3 regions of the Zoogloea sp. GDB6 genome follow, and region 1 is predicted to be linked to each of the others. Evidence: predicted binding sites of a transcription regulator. Region 1 holds the regulator's gene; each other region holds the start of a gene.
What was found. The regulator sigma-54, encoded in region 1, starts transcription at its own class of promoters, with help from an activator protein. The targets are predictions, from matches to a motif close to TGGCACGCTTNCTGCTNA.
Positions count from the first base shown of each region.

Region 2: a site for sigma-54 is predicted at 1,194-1,211, ahead of AC1PQG_RS25490 (P-II family nitrogen regulator). Genes of this name have one in related genera too.
Region 3: a site for sigma-54 is predicted at 2,392-2,409, ahead of AC1PQG_RS19325 (PEP-CTERM sorting domain-containing protein). Genes of this name have one in related genera too.

Region 1 covers NZ_CM161497.1:69,269-73,547, forward strand. The annotation lists gene hprK (HPr(Ser) kinase/phosphatase) at 1-303, opposite strand, end outside; gene ptsN (PTS IIA-like nitrogen regulatory protein PtsN) at 272-757, opposite strand; gene hpf (ribosome hibernation-promoting factor, HPF/YfiA family) at 917-1,240, opposite strand; gene AC1PQG_RS00325 (RNA polymerase factor sigma-54) at 1,257-2,717, opposite strand; gene lptB (LPS export ABC transporter ATP-binding protein) at 2,733-3,455, opposite strand; gene recX (recombination regulator RecX) at 3,442-3,891, opposite strand; gene recA (recombinase RecA) at 3,917-4,279, opposite strand, start outside.
Region 2 covers NZ_CM161497.1:5,581,867-5,586,145, reverse strand. The annotation lists gene AC1PQG_RS25500 (sensor domain-containing diguanylate cyclase) at 1-543, opposite strand, end outside; gene AC1PQG_RS25495 (hypothetical protein) at 753-932, opposite strand; gene AC1PQG_RS25490 (P-II family nitrogen regulator) at 1,318-1,656, shown strand; gene AC1PQG_RS25485 (ammonium transporter) at 1,667-3,166, shown strand; gene AC1PQG_RS25480 (methyl-accepting chemotaxis protein) at 3,225-4,279, shown strand, end outside.
Region 3 covers NZ_CM161497.1:4,249,987-4,254,265, reverse strand. The annotation lists gene cysB (HTH-type transcriptional regulator CysB) at 53-994, shown strand; gene AC1PQG_RS19325 (PEP-CTERM sorting domain-containing protein) at 1,167-2,333, opposite strand; gene AC1PQG_RS19320 (monovalent cation:proton antiporter-2 (CPA2) family protein) at 2,642-4,279, shown strand, end outside.

The DNA.
Region 1 (4,279 bases):
GCGGATGATGCTCGGGATCTCCTCGTCGTCGGCGACGATGAGTGCCGGCGGGGCGTAGGAAAGGATCTCCCTGACGTGGTGGATGACCTTCTCGCGGGTCTGGCGGCGGGCCCAGGCCATCTCGGAGGAGCCGAGGATCTGCAGGCGGTCCGGGTGGATCAGGTTGAGGTGGCCGACCATGTCGGCAGGCCAGATGCGGTCTTCGGAGACCGAAATACGGGTCGCCAGGCTGCCGCAGATGTGGCGCAGCCGCAGGCGCTCCAGATTGTCGTCAAACAGCCGGCTGACCGTCGTCTGACGCATGGCTGCCCCATTGGGCGAAAAGGGTGTGGGCCGCCTGGGCATCGGGCGCGCTCATCAATTGTTCTCGGAAGCTGCGGTCGCTGAACATCTGAGCCAGTTCGGACAGCAGTTGAAGATGGTGTTCGTTGGCCTGCTCGGGCACCAGCAGCACGAACAGCATCGATACGGGACGTCCGTCGGGGGCGTCGAAGGGAACGGGGTCGGCGAGGCGGATGAAGGCACCCAGCGCCTCCTTGAGGCCCTTGATGCGGCCGTGGGGAATGGCGATGCCCTGGCCGAGGCCGGTCGAGCCGAGCTTCTCGCGGGCAAACAGGCTGTCGAAGACGGTGCTGCGGCCGATGCCGTGGTTGTTCTCGAACAGCAGGCCGGCTTGCTCGAAAGCGCGCTTCTTGCTGCTCGCCTCGAGCCCGACGACCACGTTGGTCGGCGGCAGAAGTTTGGCGATGAGGTTCATGCGAGGACTCTCCCGTGTGCGGAACGGTCCGACACAGGTTGCCGGTGAAAGGCGATTCAGGAAGATCCGGAGGCGGAGGCCGCCGGGGCCGTTGTGTCAATTGGGGCGCATTATAGCCACAACGGTCCCGGGGAAAAGCGTATTACTTAGCGCCGGGAATCAGGACTCGGCGAGGTGCTGCTTCAGGGAGTCGTGACCGTGGTCGCTGGTCTTGTCCTTGTACTTCAGGACCTGACGGTCGAGCTTGTCAATCAGCCCGTCGATGGCTGCGTACATGTCGGCATCTTCGTTCTCGACGTAGATGTCCTTGCCGCGCACGTGCACGGTGACTTCGGCCTTCTGACGCAGCTTTTCCACCGAGAGGATCACGCCGACGCTGGTGACGTTGTCGAAGTGACGGATCACGCGGTCCAGCTTGCTCGTAACGTACTCGCGGATGGCCGGCGTAACTTCGACGTGATGCCCCGTGATGTTGAGGTTCATGGTTGCTACCTTTCTGTCAGATGGTTTTGCGCAGACTGACCGGCGGAATATCGAGGGACTCGCGGTATTTTGCAATTGTCCGACGCGCCACGACGATACCCTGCTGGCCCAACAACTCGGCAATCTTGGCGTCGGACAAGGGTTTCTTCTTGTCTTCCGCTCCCACGAGCTGGCGAATCAGCGCCCGAATCGCCGTCGAGGAAGCAGCCCCACCGCTGTCGGTGGCAACGTGACTGCCGAAAAAATACTTGAACTCGAAAATGCCCCGCGGTGTGGCCATGTACTTTTGGGTGGTCACCCGCGAAACGGTGGATTCGTGTAGATCCAGCTGTTCGGCAATTTCCCGCAGGGTCAGCGGTCGCATTGCCACATCGCCATAATCGAAGAACTGGCGCTGGCGGTCAACGATCGCTTGCGAAACCCGCTGGATGGTGTCGAAACGCTGTTGCACGTTCTTGATCAGCCAGCGTGCTTCCTGCAGGTGGCTGGACAGGGAGCCGCTGGCGCCGCGGTTGTCGCGCAGGATCTGGGCATACAGCTGATTGATGCGCAGGCGTGGCATCGCGTCCGGATTGAGGCTGACGACCCAGTTGTTGCGCATCTTGCGGACCACCACGTCGGGGACCACGTAGCGGGTGTCGGCCTGGGAGAACTGGGCGCCGGGGCGCGGGTTGAGGCCGAGGATCAGCGCGTGGGCCTCGCGCAGCGTGTCGTCGCTGCAGCGCAGTGCGCGCTTGATCTTCAGGAAGTCGCGGGCGGCCAGCAGTTCGAGATGTTCGCTGACGATGGCGATGGCCAGGTCTCGGGCTTCGCTGGGGGGCTGGGTATGCAGTTGCAGGGCCAGGCACTGGCCCACGTCCTGGGCGCCGATGCCGGCCGGGTCCAGGCTCTGGATCTGGCGCAGCGCGATCTTGAGGTCGTCGAGCTCGATTTCCAGCTCTGGCGGCAACAGCGGCAGCAGATCGGCCAGGTCCTGGCTGAGGTAGCCGTCGTCGTCGAGGGCCTCGATGAGGAAGCGCACCAGCGCCCGATCCCGGTCGGACAGCGGGGTCAGCGCAACCTGGGCGTCCAGGTGGTCGCGCAAGGACGGCACCGCGGCCTGGAACTCCTGGAAGTCGGTCTCGTCATCGTCGTCGCGTTGCCCGCCACTACCCGCCGCAGCCCATTCACCGGCTTCGCCGCTACCGTCGAAATCGTGATCCGGTTCGCGCTCGCGTTCCGCCTCCCGGGATTGCTCCTGCTCGCGCTCGTGGGCGGCTTCGCTGCCCGCTGGCGCCACAGGGCCGGGTGCCTCGACGCGGCTCGAGCCGAGATCGCCCTCGGGCTCCTCCCGTTCGAGCATGGGGTTCTCCAGGAGGATCTTCTCGATCTCCTGGTTGAGTTCGAGGGTCAACAACTGCAGCAGCTTGATGGACTGCTGCAGCTGGGGCGTCAGCGCGAGATGCTGGGAGAGTTTGAGCTGGAGGCTGGGCTTCATGAGTCGTATCGGGCCTCAGAGCCTGAAGTGCTCGCCGAGGTACACCTGGCGAACCTGTTCGTTGTGAACGATCTCGTCCGGGCGGCCACTGGCCAGTACTTCGCCGGCGTTGATGATGAAGGCACGGTCGCAGATGCCGAGGGTTTCACGGACGTTGTGGTCGGTGATCAACACACCGATCCCCCTGTCCTTCAGGAAACGGATGATCTTCTGGATGTCGATGACGGCGATCGGATCGACGCCGGCAAAGGGTTCATCCAGCAGGATCAGGCGCGGATCGGTGGCTAGCGCGCGGGCGATCTCGCAGCGCCGGCGTTCGCCGCCGGATAGGGAGATCGCAGTGCTGTCGCGCAGGTGTTCGATGCCCAGCTCGTTCAGCAGCTCGTCGAGGCGGCTGGCGATCTGCGCCTTGGAGAGGCTCTGCAGTTCAAGCACTGCCTGGATGTTCTCGGCCACCGTCAGCTTGCGGAAGACGCTCATCTCCTGCGGCAGGTAGGACAGCCCGAGGCGAGCTCGCTGGTGGATCGGGCGATGGGTCAGCACCTCGTCGTCGAGGGTGATCTCACCGCCGTCGGCGGCCACCAGACCGACGATCATGTAGAAGCAGGTGGTCTTGCCGGCGCCGTTGGGACCGAGCAGACCGACCACCTCGCCGCTGCCGACGTTGAAGGAGACGTCGTGAACGACCGTGCGGGCCTTGTACTTCTTGCGCAGGTTGCTGACTTTAAGCAGGCTCATCGCCGGGGTGTTCTTTCAGGACTCTACGAATGATTTCGGTGGAAAAGCCGCGACCTTGAAGGAATCTCGCCTGCCGTGCCCATTCTCGCGCGTCTGCGGGCAGAGTGGCGAATTTTCGGCGGTGGATGTCGCGCGCTCGTTCGAGTTCGCTCTCGGCGGTGTTTTCCTCGATGGCGTCGCCGATCAGTTCGGAGGATACCCCGCGGCGGCTCAGTTCCAGTTTCAGACGGGCGGCGCCGAAGCGGCTGGCCTTGGAGCGTACGTAGGCGTCGGCGAAACGGGCATCGGACAGCAGGCCGAGGTCCACGAGGCGGTCGAGCTCGGCATCGACCTCCTCGGGGCTGCCGAGCGCGCCGAGCTTGCGCGCCAGCTCCGCGCGGGAGTGTTCCCGCTGGGCCAGGCAGCGCAGTGCGCGCTCATGCAGGCTTGCAGCCATCGGCGTGCCGTCCGGGGCCGCTGCGTCAGGCCGTCGCTGCGGCTGCCGGAGCCACCGCTGCCATCTCGGGCAGGCCGACCGCCACGCGGATCTTGTTTTCGATCTCGCGGGCGATGTGCGGGTTGGTCTTCAGGAACTCGCGGGCGTTGTCCTTGCCCTGGCCGATCTTCTCGCCGTTGTAGGCGTACCAGGCGCCGGACTTGTCGACGAACTTGTGCTGGACGCCCAGATCGATGATCTCGCCTTCGCGGGAGGTGCCCTCGCCGTACAGGATGTCGAACAGGGTTTCGCGGAACGGCGGGGCGACCTTGTTCTTGACGACCTTGACCTTGGTCTCGGAGCCGATCACCTCGTCGTTCTTCTTGATGGTGCCGATGCGGCGGATGTC
Region 2 (4,279 bases), 250 kb from region 1:
ACGCAGACGGCGCGGCAGCACAGAGGACACATCGTCCCGCCCCTTGAAGCACGCGTAGGCGACGATGAACAGCGGGAAGACGCCGTGCCAGAACATGTACAGCCAGGCCGTGCTCTGCGGGCCGGCACCTAGCAAACCGGTGGAGGTGAACAGCCCCGGAAAGGTCAGCGCATGAGCTACGGTCATGCAGGCCACGTACAGATAGCCGCAGCCCAGCACGAACAACGCGCGGGAATTGAACGAAAGATACTGGCTGAACAGCAGCGCCGCGGTGATCAGGTCGGTGGCTACCAGCCAGGACTCGTAGCACGGGATGAAGCCCCAGATCGGGGGCAACGGCACCCGTGCGAACGGGGCGAGCAGCGCGAAGACCAGCAGGGAGAACACCAGGACCGTCAGCGCCACGCGCCTTTCGCGCGGGCTGGCCGTCAGCGTCGACAGGAACAGGGCGCTGCCGTCGGCTGGATCGGCGGGAACGCCGTCAGTGAGCCCAGGCGCAGTCAAGGACATGATGGACTCCCGCTCGCGGTCGAATTTGACCATGAATAGGAATCTAGAATAAGACCTGAGCCTCCGTAGCCGTGCGTGAAATAAATCACGCTACGTACATCGCACCGCCCCCTCCTCCGTGTCGGATTCGCCGGCAACAGCGGAACGTTTTGCCGCGACAGCACCCAAGAAACAAGACGACCGGCTCGCCGCTATCCCGACGTGGTCTCACACGCCGGGATATGGACGACTGTGCCCTCACCTCAACGCCAGCCCCCGAACTGCTGCATATGCAGGCCGTCGGCCCCCGCATCCTGCTCGGCGGGGCCTTGCAGGCCCATCGTCGCGAGGCGCGCCGAACGGGAATTGTTGGTCGTCTCGGAGATCCAGGCCTGGCCGGCACGCAGACGGGCCAGGCAGTACTGCCAGAGTGCAGAGAACATATCGCAACCCTCCTCAACATAGATACGGTTTTCATCAAGCAAACGACATACCAGTATTACCGTATTACGTACCAAGCAGGATACAACCTGTCTCTCACGCCGGTTCGCGACTTTTCTCTCGTTTTCCCGACGCCTCCCTGACGCTTTGCCCCTCCACTTCCGCTGCCCGACTTGGTGCAGTTTTGACCTCTGCGCCGTGTTTTAGTGCATGAATTTTATTTTCATTTTGTTAAACCCCCTTCATTTGTAGGGATTGCGGCTTGGCATAGCTCGTGCTTTTCTTTGCATGAAACTTTTGTTCTTTACATGCAATACCGCCTATGAAAAACCCGCCCACATCCCGTCCGGCTTCCTTGCGGTCGCCGGGCCTCCCTTGGAGGTTCCAATGAAATGGATTAGCGCAATCATCAAGCCGTTCAAGCTCGACGAGGTCCGCCTGGCCCTCAATGCCGTCGGCGTAAACGGCGTCACCGTCACCGACGTCAAAGGCTTCGGCCGCCAGAAGGGGCACACCGAGCTGTACCGGGGTGCCGAGTACGTCGTGGACTTCCTGCCCAAGGTGAAAGTGGAGGTCGCCGTGCCCGACGACGTGCTGGAAAGCGCCATCGCCGCCATCGAGCAGGCCGCCGCCACCGGCAAGATCGGCGACGGAAAGATCTTCGTCTTCGACCTTGAGAAGGCCGTCCGCATCCGCACCGGCGAAGCCGGTCTCGAAGCCCTTTAGGAGCGCTCCCATGAAACGCATTCTTGCCCTGGCAACCCTGCTTTTCGCCCTCTGTTTCGCGATGCCCGGCTGGGCCGACGACGCCCCGGCTGCCGCGGCGACCGTCAGCGCCGCCGCCGACACAGCCAGCACTCCGGCAGCCGCGGCCGCAACCGCCACTGCCGCAACACCGGCAGCCCCTGCCGCTGCCGCTCCCGCTCCCGTGCCCAACAAGGGCGACACCGCCTGGCTGATCACCGCCACGCTGCTGGTGGTGATGATGGCCGCCCCTGGCCTCGGCCTGTTCTACGGCGGCATGGTCCGCAGCAAGAACATGCTGTCGATCCTCATGCAGTCGCTGGTGATCTTCTGCCTGCTCGGCGTGCTGTGGGCCGTCTATGGCTACAGCCTGGCCTTCACGGACGGCAATGCCTTCATCGGTGGCTTCGACAAGCTGTTCATGAAGGGCGTCACGCCGGACACCGTGGCCGCCACCTTCAGCAAGGGCGTCGTGCTGCCGGAGTACATCTTCGCGTCCTTCGAGCTGACCTTCGCGGCGATCACCCCGGCGCTGATCATCGGCGGCTTCGCCGAGCGCATCAAATTCACCGCGGTGCTGGCCTTCATGGTGCTGTGGTTCACCTTCTCCTACATCCCGATGGCCCACATGGTGTGGTACTGGGCCGGCCCGGATGCCTTCACCTCTGCCGAAGCGGCGGAAAAGGCGGCTGAAGTGGGTGGCTTCCTGTTCAACAAGGGCGCCCTCGACTTCGCCGGCGGCACCGTGGTGCACATCAACGCCGGCATCGCCGCGCTGATCGGCGCCTTCATGATCGGCCCGCGCCTCGGCTACCGCCGTGAATCGATGGCCCCGCACAGCCTGACGATGACGATGGTCGGCGGCTCCCTGCTGTGGGTCGGCTGGTTCGGCTTCAACGTCGGTTCGTCCCTGGAAGCCGGCGCCACCGCGGGCCTGGCCTTCTTCAACACGCTGGTGGCCACCTGCGCCGCAACCGTCGCATGGACGTTGATCGAAGCCATCTTCAAGGGCAAGCCGTCGATGCTCGGCGCGGTCTCCGGCGCCATCGCCGGCCTCGTGGTAATCACCCCGGCCTGCGGCCTGGTCGGCCCGATGGGCGCCATCATCATGGGGCTGCTCGGCGGCCTGGTGTGCTACTGGGGCGTCAATGGCCTCAAGCGCATGCTCGGCATGGACGACACCCTGGACGTGTTCGGCGTGCATGGCGTCGGCGGCATCCTCGGTGCGCTGCTGACTGGTGTTTTCGCCTCCCCCGAACTGGGCGGGACCGGCGTCTACGACTACGTCGCCAACGCCGTCGCCCCGTACGACATGGGCGCCCAGCTGGTTGCCCAGGCGTGGGGCGTGGGTACTGCAGTGGTGTGGTCCGGCGTGGTGTCCTACATCGCCTTCAAGCTGGTGGATATGGTCATCGGCCTGCGGGTCGAGGAAGACGCGGAACGCGAAGGCCTTGACCTGAGCACCCACGGCGAGTCTGCCTACCACGACTGAGCCCATGTCGATGAATCGTTTTATGAAGGGCCTGTTCGGGCCCCGCGGAAACGACTTCATGGCCGCCGACGATGCCGTCGGCGGCGGGGCCCCGGAGCCCGTCGTGGCTCCGCCGGCCCCGCCGTCGCCGGGCCGTCGCCTGGCCCTGTGGGGTCGCCACATCGCTCATCTGATCCGCCACGGCATGAATGCCGAAACCGCCCACGCCGCCCACCTGGGAGAAGTGGAAGCCCGCATCGGTGCGATGACCCTGGAGATCGAGCGCGGCCAGCGCCGCATGCTGAACGGCAGCGAGGAAGCCCACGCGCTGCGCCAGCAAGCCGAAGCCACCCTGGCCGCCACCGCCGGCGACATCGATGCCGGCCTGGCCGAGCTGGAAGCCACGCTATCGGCCAAGGTCGCGCGCATCGGCGAAGTAGTCAAGGTACTCGAGAAGATCGGCCGCGACCTCGACCTGCTGGCCCTCAATGCCGCCATTCAAGCGGCCAGCGCCGGCGAACAGGGCCGTGCCTTCGCAGTGGTCGCCGACAACATCCGGGCCCTCGCCGGCGACACCGTCGCCAACGCCAAGAGCGCCTCGCAACTACTCGACTTTGCCGATTTCCAGCAGGGCCTGCAGGGCTTCCGCCAGGAGAGCGCAGCCAGCGTGGCCCGCTCCAACCAGGAAACCGGCGCCGCCTTCACGCGTATCGAAGAGACCTTCGCCGGGCTGCGCGACGCCCTCGCCACCCTCGACGAACACGGGCGGGTCATCTCCGCCATGCACACCCTCAACCAGTCCACCTTCGACCGCCAGCGCCTCAAGCTCGAATGGGCCGAGCGCCTGAGCCTCGACCTGGGCGGACTGGAAAAGCAGCCCCACGACAACATCGTGGCGGTGCTCGACCGCCTGCTCGACAAGGAAGGCCTGACCGCCGACGCCGGCTACGACCGGCTGGCCGACATCCGCCGCCGCGGCCGCCTGCGGGTCGCCATCGAGCCGGCCTTCAAGGGCCTGTCCTTCCGCCTGCAGCCCGGCGCGCCACTGCGCGGGCTGGATGTGGACTACGCCCGCGCCTTCGCCAAGCATCTGGGCGTGGCGGTGGACTTCGTCGAACATCCGTGGGACCAATG
Region 3 (4,279 bases), 1.6 Mb from region 1:
ACTTATAGTTCTAATATTCTATTTTCAGGTTCTTCCACGAGGTCTGGCGCCGATGAACATCCAGCAGTTGCGCTATGTATTCGAGGTGGCCCGCCACGGTCTCAACGTATCGGAGGCCGCCGAGGCGCTGTTTACCTCCCAGCCCGGCGTGTCGAAGCAGATCCGCGTGCTGGAGGAGGAGCTGGGGGTGGAGATCTTCGTGCGCCACGGCAAGCGCCTGGTGGACATCACTGAGCCCGGCAAGCAGGTGTTGGCCATCGTCGGGCGCATTCTCCAGGAAGTGGACAACCTGCGCGAAGTCGGCGCCGAGTTCAGCAACGAGGCGAGCGGCAGTTTGTCGATCGCCTTTACACATACCCAGGCCCGCTATGCGCTGCCCAAGGTGGTGCAGGCCTTCATGACACGCTACCCCAACGTGCGTCTGTCCTTCCATCAGGGCAACCCGCGCCAGGTCTGCGAATACGTGCTGTCCGGCGTGGCCGACATCGCCATCGCCACCGAGGCCATTGCCGAGCACGAGGACATCGTGATGCTGCCCTGTTACCAGTGGAACCGCTGCGTCGTCGCGCCGCTGCGCCATCCGATCCTGGCGACGCAGCCGCTGACGCTGGAAGCCATCGCCCGTTATCCGCTGGTGACCTATGACTTCGCCTTCACCGGCCGCAACCGCATCAACGAGGCCTTCACCGGCCGGGGCCTGAAGCCCAACGTGGTGCTCACCGCCATCGACTCGGACGTGATCAAGACCTACGTGGCGATGGGCCTCGGCGTCGGCATCATCGCCAAGATGGCCTACGATCCGGTGGCAGACAAGGAGTTGGGCATGCTGGACGCGGCCCACCTGTTCGCATCGAGCACGACGCGCATCGGTCTGCGCAAGAACGCCTGGCTGCGTGGATATATCTATGCCTTCATCGAGTGCTTCGCCCCGCACCTGAGCCGGCGGGTGGTGGACGCGGCGCTCGCCGGAGGTGGTGAGGACCCAGGGCTGTAGCCTGCTTATGAGCTACAGGAATTGCGTTTCGGCCTCGTGTTGTACCGAGGCTTCCACCCGGCCTTCTGGCAAGCCCGGAAAGACGGAGCCCCCGGAAAGTCCGGGGGCTCGTCAGCGATCTGCTGCTGCAGCGCAGGGCGCCGGCTTGACCGTATAGCCTTAAAGGCCCTGATCAGGCCGTCTTGCGACGGAAGAGCGATGCGAAAGCGCCAAGCAGACCCAGGCCCATCAGTGACAGCGTAGCCGGCTCCGGGGTGTTATAGATGGAGTTGGAGCTGCCCATGAAGAGCTGCTCGTAACCGTTGTCGATCTGCACTTCCGTACAGGCGCCGTTGAACTGGGAGTCGCAGCCGAGATTGAGCTGCAGGTGCAGCGAGTACTTGCTCAGGTTGACCTGTTGCGAGACCAGATCAGCCAGCCACGTATCCAGCAGGGGCAGGTCGGCCGCGTAAGCGACCTGGTTTGCGCCCAGGTTGTGGTTGATGGCCGTGGTCTTGCCGCTGCAGGGAGTCGAGGGGGTCACGACCACTTGGGTAGCGTCGCAGATCAGCACGTCGCCGCCGGATCTGACATAGCTCGTGTCATAGGGGCTGGTGCCACTGGCGGTGGGCGATACGCCGCCGCTGGCAACGCCGCCTTCCGCCCCGGACCCCGATACGCTCAATGCTGCGCCGCCCGGATTGTAGATGGTCGCATCGCCGGCGGGAACGCCGGGCGTGCCATAGGGCTGGTCGGTGTTCGTATTGATGTTCTGATTGCTCAGATACAGGAAGCGATTGACCAGATTGCCGTTCGCATCGGTGATCCACAGCTTGGCCCAAATGGCCAGATCCTGATCCTTGTTCGTATCGTTGTTGTTGAAGAAGAAGATCGGTGTGCCACCGTTCAGGAACTTGCTGAGTGCGTCGAGACTGGCGTCCCAGGTGTTGCTATAGACGGTCTGGATGCCCTTGGACGCGACGCCGGTCGGAGGGGTGACGTTGGTGCCATCGGTGGATGCGAATTGGGGGGAGGAGCCGTTGGGGGTGCCGTAGGCATCCTCGAAGCCCATCGCATTGGTGGTCACGTCGGTGCCGCTGGCTCCGGTGTAGATGACGACCAGATCCTTGATGGCACCCGGGGACGACCCGACATAATAGGGGCTGCCCGGACCCGTGCCACCGCCATGGGCTTGGTCATAATAGTAGGCGGCCACCGGCAGCGAGTAGGAGTTGGTGTTGCCGTACGTGAAGTACTGGCCCGCCGGCAGCGTGAAGGTACCGGCTGCGCCAGCGCCCGACGTAAAGCAAGCCGACGCAATGGTCGCTGCCACCAACATCTTGTTTTTATTGAGTTTCATATCCAGTCTCCTGCGTTTATGAAGAATCGGCGGTGGGTTTTGTGATTCTGTCGAATATTTAGCAGGGAGTGTGCCAAATTGCCTTTAGTGCTGTTAATTGGCTCTGATATATGATTTTTTCTAAAAATTGTAATTTTTTGGAATATTGCCAAATCAGGCGACTGTAAAGATTCCTGACACGCCTGTAAGGCGAATCCCTATAGAACTACTCCCGTAGTTTCTGTCGTATTGTTTCCTTATCCTTCCACGGGCATCCGGGTCTCCGGTTTGTGAGAGACTCGGCATTCCATTGTTGTGCATAGATATCCATGCAATCCCTGACCACTCTTGCTGCCCTGCTGCTGGCCTCCGTGTTGCTCGTTCCCTTCTTCAAGCGGGCCGGGCTGGGCACGGTGCTGGGCTATCTGGCGGTTGGGGTGCTGATCGGTCCGTTCGGGGTGAAGCTGGTGCGCGACCCGGACAACCTGCTCCACACGGCCGAACTCGGGGTGGTGCTGCTGCTCTTCGTGATCGGCCTGGAACTCAAGCCCTCGCGGCTGTGGGCCTTGCGGCGTTCGGTGTTCGGGCTCGGCGCGCTGCAACTGTTCGGGGTCGCCGCGGCGCTGGCCGGTGCCGGGCGCTATCTGGGCCTGTCGTGGCCGGCGGCGACGGTGGTGGGGATCATCCTGGCCCTGTCGTCGACGGCCTTCGTGCTGCCGACGCTGGCCGAGCGGCGCGAACTTTCCACTCGTCATGGGCGCGAAGCTTTCGCGATTTTGTTGTTTCAGGATCTATCCGTCATCCCGCTGCTGGCCCTGATCCCGCTGTTCGGCACCGGGCGGTCGACGGCACTGACCCATCCGGCGGTCGGCCTCGGCTTGCTGGCGGTGGTGGCGGTGATCGGCCGGCCGACGCTGGACATGCTGTTCCGCCACGTGGCGCGGGTGAATAGTCGGGAGATGTTTACCGCCGCCGCGCTGGCGACGGTGCTGGGCCTGGCGCTGTTGATGCAAGCGGGCGGTCTGTCCATGTCCCTGGGGGCTTTCGTGGCGGGCGTGCTGCTGGCCGACTCGGAATTCCGCCATGAACTGGAAGCGGCCATCGCACCTTTCCAGGGTTTGCTGCTGGGCCTGTTCTTCATGGCCGTCGGGATGTCCACCAACCTCGACCTGCTGCTCAAGTTCCCGTGGCAGATCGCCCAGCTCACCGCCGGGCTGATCGTCGTCAAGGGCGTGGTGCTGTTCGTGCTGCGGCGCCTGTTCGGCGGCACGACAGCGGACGCACGCCTGTTGGCCCTGGTGCTGGCCCAGGGTGGTGAGTTCGCCTTCGTGCTGTTCGATGCGGCCCAGTCCTTCCGCGTGCTCGGCGAGGTGCAGGCCGACAAGCTGACGCTGGTGGTGGCGATGTCGATGGCGGTGTCGCCGCTGCTGCTGATGTTCGGCGACTGGCTGGCCAAGTCCGCCAAGAAGAATGAAGTGCCGCGGGACTTCGACGAGATGCCGGAGGACGGCAGCGAGGTGGTGATCGCCGGCTTCGGGCGTGTCGGGCAGGTCGTCGGGCGCCTGTTGCTGGCGCGGGGCGTCAGCTTCACGGCGCTGGACTCCGATGCCGGCCAGGTGGATACCGTGCGCCGCTTCGGCCTCAAGGTCTTCTACGGCGATGCGGCCCACCTGGATCTCTTGCATGCGGCGCAGATCGGCCAGGCCAAGGTCTTCGTGCTGGCCATCGACGATGTGGAAGCGTCGCTGCGCACCGCCGAGCTGGTGCGCAAGCATTTCCCGCATGTGCAGATCGTCGCCCGGGCGCGCAACCGCTTCCACGCCAGCCGCCTGATGGACCTCGGCATCGAGCGGCAGATCCGCGAGGCGCTGCCGTCGAGCCTGGAAATGGCCAAGTGGACGCTGGAGCTGCTCAACGAGCCGCCGGCGCTGGCCGAGCAGATGGTCAATCGCTTTGCCCGCCACGAT